3 regions of the Bradyrhizobium sp. LA6.8 genome follow, and region 3 is predicted to be linked to each of the others. Evidence: predicted binding sites of a transcription regulator. Region 3 holds the regulator's gene; each other region holds the start of a gene.
The links. The regulator HrcA, encoded in region 3, represses chaperone genes, less so after heat shock. The targets are predictions, from matches to a motif close to GTTAGCACTCNCNNNNNGNGAGTGCTAAC.
Positions count from the first base shown of each region.

Region 1: ABIA90_RS33155 (co-chaperone GroES) is a predicted target of HrcA. The motif match lies at 1,739-1,767, and genes of this name have one in related genera.
Region 2: ABIA90_RS28870 (co-chaperone GroES) is a predicted target of HrcA. The motif match lies at 2,261-2,289, and genes of this name have one in related genera.

Region 1 is NZ_JBEPQQ010000008.1:293,829-298,316, forward strand. It holds gene ABIA90_RS33145 (protein phosphatase CheZ) at 38-817, shown strand; gene ABIA90_RS33150 (hypothetical protein) at 1,007-1,528, opposite strand; gene ABIA90_RS33155 (co-chaperone GroES) at 1,858-2,154, shown strand; gene groL (chaperonin GroEL) at 2,263-3,894, shown strand; gene ABIA90_RS33165 (hypothetical protein) at 4,038-4,488, shown strand, end outside.
Region 2 is NZ_JBEPQQ010000006.1:499,303-503,790, forward strand. It holds gene lepB (signal peptidase I) at 1-43, shown strand, start outside; gene groL (chaperonin GroEL) at 219-1,859, opposite strand; gene ABIA90_RS28870 (co-chaperone GroES) at 1,904-2,218, opposite strand; gene ABIA90_RS28875 (usg protein) at 2,597-2,884, shown strand; gene ABIA90_RS28880 (cupin domain-containing protein) at 3,048-3,587, shown strand; gene ABIA90_RS28885 (NupC/NupG family nucleoside CNT transporter) at 3,730-4,488, opposite strand, start outside.
Region 3 is NZ_JBEPQQ010000007.1:477,455-481,942, reverse strand. It holds gene hemW (radical SAM family heme chaperone HemW) at 1-732, opposite strand, end outside; gene rdgB (RdgB/HAM1 family non-canonical purine NTP pyrophosphatase) at 719-1,354, opposite strand; gene rph (ribonuclease PH) at 1,366-2,079, opposite strand; gene hrcA (heat-inducible transcriptional repressor HrcA) at 2,248-3,336, shown strand; gene grpE (nucleotide exchange factor GrpE) at 3,433-4,038, shown strand; gene pncA (bifunctional nicotinamidase/pyrazinamidase) at 4,191-4,488, opposite strand, start outside.

The sequences.
Region 1 (4,488 bases), on a different contig from region 3:
CTACAAAGACGCGTGAGTGAGGTGGGGGGAGTTCCTGATGGCTATTCACCGCAAACGTTTTCGTGTCGAGGAGGCTATTGTCGGCGAGATGCCCAGCCCCGAAATGATTGAGGAGGCTGCGCCGATGCATAGCGAGATCATGGCGGAGCTGCGTGCGATCCGCGCACAGATGGCGAAGGGCACCGTGCCCTTGTCCGGCAGCGCGGCCATGGCGGCGATCGACGCCTCCACCGCCCACGAGCTCTCTGAAGCTCGTACCATGCTCGACACCTACCGGGCGCAGATCGAGCAGTGCGAGAAGCTGAAGGTCGAGCTCGACCTCATCCACGACGCCATCGATCGCACCAAGCGCGAGATCGCGACGCTGCACGGCAAGAGCTTCGACGGCGGCGAGATGGCCAAGGTCAATGGCGAGCTCGGCGCGGTCGTCGGCGGCACCGAGCAGGCGACCCAGCAGATCCTCGAAGCCGCCGAATCGATCGACCAGGCGGCCAGCGCGATGTCCAAGGTGCAATCGGCCGACCAGCAGAAGCGGCTCGCCGACGACATCCAGGAACGCGTCATCTCGATCTTCGAAGCCTGCAACTTCCAGGACCTGACCGGCCAGCGCATCAGCAAGGTCATGACCACGATGAAGTTCATCGAGCAGCACATCAATGCGATGATGGAGATCTGGGGCGGCGTCGACGCGATCAAGGCCCATGTGCCCGCGCCGGCCGACACCCGCAGCGACGACGAAAAGCTCCTCAACGGCCCCAAGCTCGCCGGCGACGTCGGCCACGCCTCGCAGGACGACATCGACGCGCTGTTCGACTGATCGGGCGCGGCACTACTGAAAAACAAAACGCCGGCGAGAGCCGGCGTTTTTTGTTTGTGGAGCATCCCCTCCACTGTCATCGCCCGGCCTTGACCGGGCGATCCGGTATTCCAGAGACGGCGGTGATTGAGCCGAGAGGCCGCGGCGTACTGGATGCCCCGGTCAAGCCGGGGCATGACGAAGGAAAGACTACGCCCTTGGCGCGCAGCGGACGTAGACCATGTTGCCGTAACGGGTGGCGGCGTCCTTGTCGATGAAGCGGGTGATCAGGACGCGGCCGTCGAAGGAGACGATCTCGCGGTCCTGCTCGCCGGGGGTGGGACCCGCCGGGCCGATGTAGTTCTTGCCGCTGGGCGAGCCCTTCAGCCGCAGCTCCTGCGGCGTCGCCTGGTCGGCGAGATGCATGATCACGCCGCCGGAGGAACCGGCGGTGATCACGTAGGGATTCTTGCACTGCGCCCGGGCCGCGGCCTCGGTGCGGGCGCGGTCGGCCGGGTTCTGGAACGAGGCGAGACCCCAGCGGCCGACGATCTCGTCGGCGCGGATGCTCGCCGGCATTTCCGGGCCGGTGCCGGGCTCGGCCTCGGGCGGCGGCGAAGACGACGAGAACGACGGCAGGCTCATACCGCCGCCGCAGGCGCCAAGCAGCAGCGCCAGGCAAGAGGCGGCCGCCAGATTGGCAACCGTGCGTGCGTGAGCTGACCTGATCATGACATTCCCCCGAGCAAACCGTCCCCCAAATGAGACCCCGACCGCATCCCTCCTGCAGCCAAGCGCAAAACCGCTGTCGGAGCAATGACGTCCTTTATACGCCAGCGCGACCAATAAGTTTCTCTAGACACGATCCTATATCCGCCTCACCAATCGCTTAACCACCCTTGCTTGACAGGATCGCGGCCAAGCCATATTTCCGGGCGCACTATTAGCACTCGGAAAGCCCGATTGCTAAGCGCGCCGTTCGATCCTCGGCAAGAGGGTGGACGGACGCCGCCCCTACCCACTTCCATTCCTTCCGAAGCGAGCCTCCAAAGGGAAACGTCATGGCTAAATCCAAATTTCGTCCGCTGCATGACCGTGTCGTGGTCAAACGTATCGACGCCGAGGAAAAGACCAAGGGCGGCATCATCATTCCGGACACCGCCAAGGAAAAGCCGTCCCAGGGCGAGGTCGTCGCCGTCGGCCCCGGCGGCCGCGACGAGGCCGGCAAGCTGATCCCGATCGACCTCAAGGTCGGCGACCGCGTGCTGTTCGGCAAGTGGTCGGGCACCGAGGTCAAGATCGACAACGAAGAGCTCCTGATCATGAAGGAGTCGGACATCATGGGCGTCATGGCCTAAGGCCGTCAGCCTGAACAGCCGCTGAATGTCATGCCCGGATCGCGCGATCCGGGCATTCGGTCATTCCGCAAGCGGCAAACACATCACGAAACACGAGGGATTGAAGAAATGGCTGCCAAAGACGTCAAGTTTTCCGGAGACGCGCGCGATCGCATGCTGCGCGGCGTCGACATTCTCGCCAACGCCGTCAAGGTGACGCTCGGTCCGAAGGGCCGCAACGTCGTCATCGAGAAGAGCTTCGGCGCGCCCCGCATCACCAAGGACGGCGTCACCGTCGCCAAGGAGATCGAGCTCGAGGACAAGTTCGAGAACATGGGCGCCCAGATGCTGCGTGAGGTCGCCTCCAAGACCAACGACCTCGCCGGCGACGGCACCACCACCGCGACCGTGCTGGCCCAGGCCATCGTGCGCGAAGGCGCCAAGGCGGTTGCCGCCGGCATGAACCCGATGGACCTCAAGCGCGGCATCGACATCGCGGTTGCAGCGGTGATCAAGGACATTGAAAAGCGCGCCAAGCCGGTCGCCGCCTCCTCCGAGGTCGCCCAGGTCGGCACCATCTCGGCCAACGGCGATGCCGCCATCGGCAAGATGATCGCCCAGGCGATGCAGAAGGTCGGCAACGAGGGCGTCATCACCGTCGAGGAGAACAAGTCGCTCGACACCGAGGTCGACATCGTCGAGGGCATGAAGTTCGACCGCGGCTATCTGTCGCCCTACTTCGTCACCAACGCCGAGAAGATGACCGCCGAGCTCGAGGACGCCTACATCCTCCTGCACGAGAAGAAGCTGTCCGGCCTTCAGGCCATGCTGCCGGTGCTGGAAGCCGTGGTGCAGTCGGGCAAACCGCTCGTCATCATCGCCGAGGACGTCGAGGGCGAGGCGCTGGCCACCCTGGTCGTCAACCGCCTCCGTGGCGGCCTGAAGGTCGCCGCCGTCAAGGCGCCGGGCTTCGGCGACCGCCGCAAGGCCATGCTCGAGGACCTCGCGATCCTCACCGGCGGCCAGCTCATCTCCGAGGACCTCGGCATGAAGCTCGAGAACGTCACGGTGAAGATGCTCGGTCGTGCCGGCAAGGTCGTGATCGACAAGGAGAACACCACGATCGTCAAGGGCGCCGGCAAGAAGCCGGAGATCGAGGCCCGCGTCGGCCAGATCAAGGCCCAGATCGAGGAGACCACCTCGGACTACGACCGTGAGAAGCTCCAGGAGCGCCTCGCCAAGCTCGCCGGCGGCGTCGCGGTGATCCGCGTCGGCGGCGCGACCGAGATCGAGGTCAAGGAGAAGAAGGACCGCGTCGAGGACGCGCTCAACGCCACCCGCGCCGCGGTGCAGGAAGGCATCGTCCCCGGCGGCGGCGTCGCGCTGCTGCGCGCCAAGAAGGCGGTGGGCCGTCTCACCAACGCCAATGCCGACGTCCAGGCCGGCATCAACATCGTGCTGAAGGCGCTGGAAGCCCCGATCCGCCAGATCTCCGAGAACGCGGGCGTGGAAGGCTCGATCGTCGTCGGCAAGATCCTGGAGAACAAGTCCGAGACCTTCGGCTTCGACGCCCAGAACGAGGACTATGTCGACATGGTCGAGAAGGGCATCATCGATCCCGCCAAGGTGGTCCGCACCGCGCTGCAGGACGCCTCGTCCGTGGCCGGCCTGCTGGTGACCACCGAGGCCATGGTCGCCGAAACGCCGAAGAAGGAAGCTCCGGCCGCCATGCCGGGCGGCGGCGGCATGGGCGGCTTCTAAGCCTCCGTTCCGTTACAATGTTGCGAAGGCCGCCTCCGGGCGGCCTTCTTTTTTGCCGACCCTGCCCCTTCTGCTTTCCAATTCAACCGGCGGCCAAAACCCACTACGGTGGCGCGCCGATTCGATTGCGCGAGGATTCATCGATGCGTGCGCTTCTGGTTTGTTCGACAGCCCTTTTGGCGGCCCTGCTTGCCGTCTCGCCCGATGTCACATCGGCCCAGATGAAGCTGTCGCCGAAGGCCACGGCGCCGGGCGGGACGGAGACCCGCTATTTCACCTCGATCGACGGCCTGATGGACGGCAATGCCGACGTGATCCTGAAGGAGACGCGGCAGGGCAAGACGGTGACGGCGGCCGTGCTCGACGTCTGCTATCCCGTCGCAAAAAATTCCGACCGCAAGGACCGCTTCGTCGTCAATCTCCAGGTCGCGGGCCAGAACCTGACGGGCACGACGCAGAGCCTCGGCGAGAAGGCGCCCGTCACCGTCAAGCTGCTGCGCAAACAGTCCGGCGACACGTTCGAGTTCCGCGGCCAGATCGCGATCGGCCAGGCCGTGACCGAGGTCACCTCACCCGACAATTCCGATCTCAGCG
Region 2 (4,488 bases), on a different contig from region 3:
AGACGGCGAGCCGCACATGGAGCGGCTGGGGAAGGTGTGGTGAGGGGCGCCGCCCCCGTCATTCCGGGGCGCGCCCTCTTGGGCGCGAGCTTTGGTGCGCAATCGCGCACCAAAGCTCGCGCTCCGCGCGCCCCGGAATGACGGGGGGAGAGAGTTTGCCCAAAACAGAAACCCCGGCATCGCTGCCGGGGTTTCGTAGTCCTTGAGGTGGTTGGACCTTAGAAGTCCATGCCGCCCATGCCGCCGCCCGGGGGCATCGCCGGACCGGCGCCGCCCTTCTTGGGCAGCTCGGCGACCATGGCTTCCGTGGTGATCAGGAGCGCGGCAACCGAGGCTGCGTTCTGGATCGCGGTACGGACCACCTTGGTCGGGTCGATGATGCCCTTGGTGACCAGGTTGACGTACTCGCCGGTCTGGGAGTCGAAGCCGTAAGCGTAGGTCTTGTTCTCCAGGATCTTGCCGACGATCACCGAACCGTCTTCACCGGCGTTGATCGCGATCTGGCGAGCGGGAGCCGACAGCGCCTTGCGCACGATCTCGACGCCGGTCTTCTGGTCGTCGTTCTTGGTGCGCAGACCCTTGAGCTGCTCGGAGGCACGGAGCAGGGCGACGCCGCCGCCCGGGACGATGCCTTCCTCGACCGCCGCGCGGGTCGCATGCATCGCGTCATCAACGCGATCCTTGCGCTCCTTCACCTCGACCTCGGTCGCGCCGCCGACGCGGATCACCGCGACGCCGCCTGCGAGCTTGGCGAGACGCTCCTGGAGCTTCTCACGGTCGTAGTCCGAGGTGGTCTCCTCGATCTGCGCCTTGATCTGGGCCACGCGCGCCTCGATGTCGGCCTTCTTGCCGGCGCCGTTGACGATCGTGGTGTTCTCCTTGTCGATCATCACCTTCTTGGCGCGACCGAGCATGTTGAGCGTGACGTTCTCGAGCTTGATGCCGAGATCTTCCGAGATCGCCTGGCCGCCGGTCAGGATCGCGATGTCCTGCAGCATGGCCTTGCGGCGATCGCCGAAGCCCGGAGCCTTGACGGCCGCGACCTTCAGACCACCGCGCAGACGGTTCACGACGAGGGTCGCAAGCGCTTCGCCTTCGACGTCCTCGGCGACGATGACCAGCGGCTTGCCGGTCTGCACCACGGCCTCGAGCAGCGGCAGCAGCTCGTTCAGCGAGGAGAGCTTCTTCTCGTTGATGAGGATGTAGGCGTCGTCCATCTCAACGCGCATCTTGTCGGCGTTGGTGACGAAGTAGGGCGAGATGTAGCCGCGGTCGAACTGCATGCCCTCGACGACGTCGAGCTCGGTCTCGAGCGACTTGGCTTCCTCGACGGTGATGACACCCTCGTTGCCGACCTTCTTCATGGCGTCGGAGAGGAACTTGCCGATTTCGGCATCGCCGTTGGCGGAGATGGTGCCGACCTGGGCGATCTCGTCGTTCGAGGTGACCTTCTTGGAGTTCTTGACGAGGTCGGCGACCACGGCTTCCACGGCCAGGTCGATACCACGCTTCAGGTCCATCGGGTTCATGCCGGCGGCAACCGACTTTGCGCCTTCACGAACGATCGCAGCCGCGAGCACGGTTGCGGTGGTGGTGCCGTCGCCGGCCGCGTCAGCCGACTTGGAGGCGACTTCGCGCACCATCTGCGCGCCCATGTTCTCGAACTTGTCGTCGAGCTCGATCTCCTTGGCGACGGTGACGCCGTCCTTGGTGATGCGGGGAGCGCCGAACGACTTGTCGAGGACGACGTTGCGGCCCTTGGGGCCGAGCGTCACCTTGACGGCGTTGGCGAGGATGTCGACGCCACGCAGCATCTTGTCGCGTGCATCGACGCCGAATTTGACTTCTTTAGCTGACATCTGGATTTTTCCTTAGGTGTTTAGCTGGTGGGGAGAGGGGGCTCTTAGGCCGCCTTCTTCTTGGAAGCGGGGACGTCGAGGACGCCCATGATGTCGCTTTCCTTCATGATCAGCAGGTCGACGTTGTCGATCTTGACTTCAGTGCCGGACCACTTGCCGAACAGCACGCGGTCGCCGACCTTCAGGTCGATCGGGATCAGCTTGCCAGCTTCGTCGCGGCCACCGGGGCCGACGGCGACGACTTCGCCCTGCGAGGGCTTTTCCTTGGCAGTGTCGGGAATGATGATGCCGCCGGCGGTCTTCTCTTCTGCGTCGATACGCTTGACCACGACGCGGTCGTGAAGCGGACGGAATTTCATGCAGTCCTCCTAAGTAGTTGCACGGTATGGGAATTTTTTGGCGTTAGCAGTCTGTGCCAGCGAGTGCTAGCACAGGCGAGGCTGAAATAGGACAGGAATTTTGCGGGGGCAAGGGCTTCTAGCAGAAAATTCGGCACTCTGAAGGCCCGGGTGCCAGAATCTCTTTACCATCGTTAACCCGCCCGGTGACCGTATTAGCACGGAGCCCTCTCTGCTGCTAAAGCATTGAATTTCAACAGCTTGTTAAACTTTTAGGCTTGAGATGGATTGTCAGTTTGCGTCACATTTCTCTCATGTGAGCGCATCAGTACCGGGTGGCTCGTAAGGCGCACACCGACCAAGCCGCCCCTTGAATGCGCTCCTGCAAAGGAGGTTGGCATGGGCTTGCGGAGTGGGGGCGTTTCCGAAGATTTCCGGAAACAGCTTTTGGGTTACGGGCTGACGACGGCGCAAATTCTCTATCGGATGCCCGATCATCCCTCGCTTCTCCAGACCTACGTCTGGCAGAACTACGACATGTTTCCGAAATTTCCGGCGCTGAAGGATTTCCTGGCGTTCTGGCAGGAGAAGCTCGACGGTCCGCTCCATTCGGTGACCGTCGCGCATTCCAAGCTGATCAAGCCGGCCGAGCTGCGCGCCGTGGATGGCGTGTTCCGGCTGCATTGAACAGCGCGCCGCCGGCATCGTAGAGTGGGCAAAGGCGCGCTCGCGCCGTGCCTACCATCTCTCCACGATTGCATCTGGCAATGGTGGGCACGCTTTCGCTTTGCCCACCCTACGATATCTCGTTCTGTGCTAGCCTCCGCCTATAACAACAGGGAGGCGGCCCATGGCCAAGAAAACAAAATCGCGCAGTGCAGCCCAGGCCGCGGTGAAGAAGCGGAGCGGAGCCAAGGCCGTGGCACGATCCTCGGCGCGCAAGGCGGTGAAGGCAAAGGCGCGCACGACACCGGCGAAGGCCGCTCCGAAAAAGCCCGCGCGTCCCAAGCAGCGCATCGCCATCAGCCATCACCGCGAGGAAGACTTCAAGGCCGACGGCCTGCGCGCCTACGCCAAGTATCGCGACCTCGGCATCGCCGAAGCCAGCCACGGCCTCGCGCAAGCCCACGTGATCCGCCTGCAAGGCCCCTGCGATCCGAACGAGGTGTCGAAGCTGCACTTCCACGACGTCGAATTCCAAATGGTCTACGTGCTCAAGGGCTGGGTGAAGACCTACATGGACGGCCAGGGCGAGACCTTGATGAAGGAAGGCAGCGCCTGGACCCAGCCGCCGAAGATCAAGCACATGATCCTGGATTATTCGGATGACGTGGAGCTGCTGGAGGTGATCCTGCCGGCGGAGTTCAGGACGGTGGAGTTGAAGGCGTAGGCGCGGTCTCTCCGCCGTCATTGCCCGCAATGACGGCTCTCTTGTAGCCCGGATGGAGCGAAGCGAAATCCGGGGCCACCGCCTGCGACAGCACACGCTGTCCCGGATTGCGCTACGCTCCATCCGGGCTACGGAGCCGCCGCTACGTCAACACCCCCACCACCGCGCCCATCAAACACGTCGTCAGCGTCCCCGACACGATCGACTTCAATCCCAGCGCGTTGATCTCCTCGCGCCGCTCCGGCGCCATCACGCCTAAGCCGCCGATCATGATGCCGAGGCTGGCGAAATTGGCGAAGCCGCACATTGCGTAGAGCATGATCAGGCGCGAGCGCGGATCGAGCGTATCGGGCGGCAGTTTTGAGAAGTCGACATAAGCGATCAGCTCGTTGAGCACGGTCTTGGTGCCCATCAGGCCGCCGGCGGTCACCGCCTGGTCCCAGGGCAATCCCATCAGCCAGCACACCGGCGCCATCACGAGGCCCAGCAGCCGCTGCAGCGAGATCGCGGCGCCGCCGATATTTGGCAGCAGGCCGAGGATGGCGTTGACGAGATAGACCAGCGCCACCAGCACCAGCAGCATGGCGACGATGTTGATCAGCAGTTCGATCCCCGCGCTCGTCCCCTTCACGATCGCATCCATCGGGCCGGAGACATCCATCTCGGGATCCTCCAGCGCGCCGCCGGTGCGCTTGTCTGAAGTCTCCGGCACCATGATCAGGCTGACGAGGATCGCGGCCGGCGCACCCAGCACCGAGGCGATGACGAAATGGGCGGCGGCATCGGGAATGAGCGGCGCCAGCAGCGTCGCATAGAGCACCAGCACCGTGCCGGCGATGCCGGCCATGCCGCCGGTCATCACCAGGAACAATTCGCTGCGCGTCATCTGCGCCAGGTACGG
Region 3 (4,488 bases):
ATTTGAAATCTCGTAGGCGGGCAGGCCGAGCTTGTCGCAGGTCTCTTGCGTCACGTCATAGAGCGCGCGCGAGACCGCTTCGTCCGGCGTCTTCAATTTGCCGGCCTGGTGCAGGCCGAAGAACGGCGTGCCTTCCTCGATCGTCAATTGATAGAGCGACAGATGCTCCGCCGCTTCGTCGATCGCCAGACGCAGCTCGTCGGCCCACATCGCCGGCGTCTGGTCGGGGCGGGCGTAGATCAGGTCGAACGAATAACGGTCGAACGAGCGGCGCGCGATGGCGACCGCATCGAGCGCCTCGCGCGCGCTGTGCATGCGGCCGAGCGCTTTCAGCGAGGCATCGTCGAGGGCCTGCACGCCGAGCGAGACGCGGTTGACGCCGGCGGCGCGATAGCCGGCAAAGCGCGTGGCCTCGACGCTGGTCGGGTTTGCCTCGAGCGTGACCTCGACATCGCTGGCGACGTGCCAGTGCTTGCCGATGGCATCGAGCACCGCGCCGACGGTCGCGGGCTGCATCAGTGAAGGCGTGCCGCCGCCGAGGAAGATCGAGGTGACTTCACGCCCGGGCGCACGCTGTGCGGTCGTTTCGATTTCACGCGCGAAAGCTGAAGCGAAGCGCGTCTCGTCGATCGCGGCGTGGCGGACGTGGCTGTTGAAGTCGCAATAGGGGCACTTCGACAGGCAGAACGGCCAGTGCACATAGACGCCGAAAGCTTGCTTAGCGCGGCTCAAGGCAGATCTCCGCCAGTTTCACGAAGGCGCGGGCGCGATGCGACAGGCCGAGGCCAAGCGGCGGCAGGCCGTGCTTCTCGATGCTGGTCATCTCGCCAAACGTGCGATCGTGGCCATTGGGCAGGAACATCGGATCATAGCCGAAGCCGGCGGTGCCGCGCGGCGGCCAGGCCAAGGTGCCGTCGACGCGCGCCTCGACCTCTTCGAGATGATCGTCGGGCCAGGCGACGCAGAGCGCGGATACGAAATGCGCGGTGCGCTTGTCGGGCGTGGTGGCGCCGCGCTCCTGCAACAGGCGCTCGATCTGCGCCATCGCGGCGGCAAAATCCTTGGCTGGACCGGCCCAGCGCGCGCTGTAGATGCCGGGCGCGCCGTCGAGCGCGTCGACCACGATGCCGGAATCGTCGGCGAAGGCGGGAAGCTTGGTCGCCTGCGCCGCCGCGATCGCCTTGATCGCGGCATTGCTGCGGAAATCGTTGCCGGTCTCGTCGGGCTCGGGCAGGCCGAGCTCACCGGCCGACACCGCCTCGATGCCGCAAGGCGCGAGCAACTCCTTCATCTCGGCGAGCTTGCCGGGATTGTGGGTCGCGATGACGAGCTTTCCGGTGATTCGGCGGTGCATGGGCCTATTGACTACGCGACGGCCAGTTTCTGCAAGTCCACGAGCCGCGCGATACCCTTCTGGGCCAGCGCCATCAGCGCGAGGAATTCGTCCTGTGTGAACGGTTCGCGTTCCGCGGTGCCCTGCACCTCGATGATGCGGCCATCGCCGGTCAGGACGAAATTGGCGTCGGTCTGGGCCTCCGAATCCTCGGCATAGTCGAGGTCGAGCACGGGCGTGCCGTTGTAGATGCCGCAGGAGATCGCGGCGACGTTGTCGCGCAGCACCTTGGCCTTGATCATGTTGCGCGCCTTCATCCAGTTGATGCAATCGGCGAGCGCGACCCAGGCACCGGTGATCGAGGCCGTGCGCGTGCCACCGTCGGCCTGGAGCACGTCGCAATCGACCGTGATCTGGCGCTCACCGAGCGCTTCGAGATCGACGATGGTGCGAAGCGAGCGGCCGATCAGGCGCTGAATCTCGACGGTGCGGCCGCTTTGCTTGCCGGCGGAGGCCTCGCGGCGGGTGCGTTCGGAGGTCGCGCGGGGCAGCATGCCGTATTCGGCGGTGACCCAGCCGCGGCCCTGGCCCTTCAGCCACGGCGGCAGGCGGTCTTCCAGCGTGGCGGTGACCAGCACATGGGTGTCGCCGAATTTCACCAGGCAGGAGCCTTCCGCATATTTGACCACGCCGCGCTCCAGCGTCACGGGGCGCAATTCGTCGGGCGCACGGCGGCTTGGCCGCATGGGAAATCCTCCAAAACTCTCGGAAAAGGGCTATTCGCGGTGCTTGTAGGTGGGGTGAGGGTGGGCGGCAAGGCTTTTTCACCCCGGGTTTTCCACCCCGCAAACGCCACGCTTGTCAGAACCCTCCGGGATGGACAAATTATAAGCGTCTGAGAGGAGTTACCGTCCGTGGCCCATCACGATCCGATCCATCTGATCGCGCCGCGCGCAGGCCTCGCCCAGCTCAACGAGCGCTCCCGCGACATCTTTCGTCAAATTGTCGAAAGCTATCTCGCGACCGGCGAGCCGGTCGGCTCGCGCAATATTTCGCGGCTGATCGCGATGCCGCTTTCCCCGGCCTCGGTCCGCAACGTCATGGCCGACCTGGAACAGCTCGGCCTGATCTATGCGCCCCACACCTCCGCCGGCCGTTTGCCGACGGAACTGGGCTTACGCTTCTTCGTCGACGCCCTGATGCAGGTCGGCGACCTCAATGACGCCGAGCGGCAGTCGATCCAGAGCCAGTTGACGTCGGTGGGTCACGCCCAATCGGTCGAGGCGGCGCTGTCGGAGGCGCTGACGCGGCTGTCCGGTCTCACCCGCGCCGCAGCGGTCGTGTTGACCCCGAAATCCAATGCGCGGCTGAAACACATCGAATTCGTCCGGCTGGAACCCGAAAAGGCGCTGGTGATCCTGGTCGGCGAGGACGGTCAGGTCGAAAACCGCGTGCTGTCGCTGCCGCCGGGAGTTCCCTCCTCGGCGCTCACGGAAGCCGGTAATTTCCTCAATGCGCGGATCCGCGGCCGCACGCTGGCCGAGGCGCGGCTCGAGCTCGAAACCGCGCTCGGCGAAGCCCGCGCCGAGCTCGATCAGCTGACGCAGAAGGTGATTTCGGCCGGTATTGCGAGCTGGTCCGGCGGCGAGAACGAGGACCGCCAGCTGATCGTTCGCGGCCACGCCAATCTGCTCGAGGATCTGCACGCGCTGGAGGATCTGGAGCGCGTTCGCCTGCTGTTCGACGATCTCGAGACCAAGCGCGGCGTGATCGACCTTCTGGGGCGCGCCGAGACCGCCGAGGGCGTGCGGATCTTCATCGGTTCGGAGAACAAACTGTTTTCCTTGTCGGGCTCCTCCACCATCATCTCGCCCTATCGGGATGCCGCCGGCCACATCGTCGGTGTTTTGGGCGTGATCGGGCCGACGCGGCTGAATTATGCCCGCGTAATCCCGACCGTGGACTACGCCGCGCGCATCGTCAGCCGCCTCCTGGGGGGCTGATCGGCGTTTCCTCCGATCACGGGCGCTTGATTTTCGTGAGCTTAGGCACGATATCCGGGCCAACAATCCCTTGAGACGAGTTCGAGAAGAGAGCCGATGACCGATCGAGACCGGCAGCCCGATGACACGACCCCACCGACCGACGAGCCCGTGGCGTCAAAACCCTACATCATGCCCGACGATCCGGAGCCCGGCTCGGTCGAGCTGTTGCAGAAGGAAGCCGCCGAAGCGCGCGACCGCATGCTGCGGACGCTGGCCGAGATGGAAAATCTGCGCAAGCGCACCACCAAGGAGGTCGCCGACGCCCGCCTCTACGGCATCACCGGCTTCGCCCGCGACGTGCTCGACATCGCCGACAATCTCCAGCGTGCGCTCGATGCCGTTCCGGCCGAGGCCCGTGCCGCGGCCGATCCCGGCCTGACCTCGCTGATCGAGGGCGTCGAGCTCACCGAGCGCTCGCTGCTCAACGCGCTGGAAAAGCACGGCGTCAAGAAGTTCGATCCGCAGGGCCAGAAGTTCGACCCGAACTTCCAGCAGGCGATGTACGAGGTGCCGGATGCGTCGGTGCCCGCGGGCACCGTCGTGCAGGTCATGCAGGCCGGCTACACCATCGGCGAGCGCGTGCTGCGCCCGGCGCTGGTCGGTGTCGCCAAGGGCGGCACGAAGGCTGCGCCGGCGGCGAACAGCAACGAAGTGAACTGAGCGGCGAACTGGTTGATCCTCATGGTGAGGAGGCGCGTCAGCGCCGTCTCGAACCATGCAGGCCCGGCTGTTGCAGCTCGGCCTTCATCCTTCGAGACGCGTGCTAAGGAGCACGCTCCTCAGGATGAGGGTTTGGCAGCTTTTCGCGCCGCTTACGCGCTCACCGCGATATCCGCGGACTGAATCCGCTTCACGCCGGCCTTGGCCATGTCGGCCCAGGCTTTTGCGAGCGAGCCCTGCGTGTCGATGCCGCGGCAGGCGTCCTCCACCACATAGACCTCGAGGCCCGCCTTGCGCGCATCGAGCGCGGTCCAGGCGACGCAGAAGTCTGTCGCGAGGCCGGCGACGAAGACGCGCTTGATCTTGCGGCCCTTGAGGTAACCGGCGAGGCCCGTCGAGGTCTTGCCGTCGGCTTCCAGGAAGGCCGAATAGCTGTCGACGTCCTTGTGA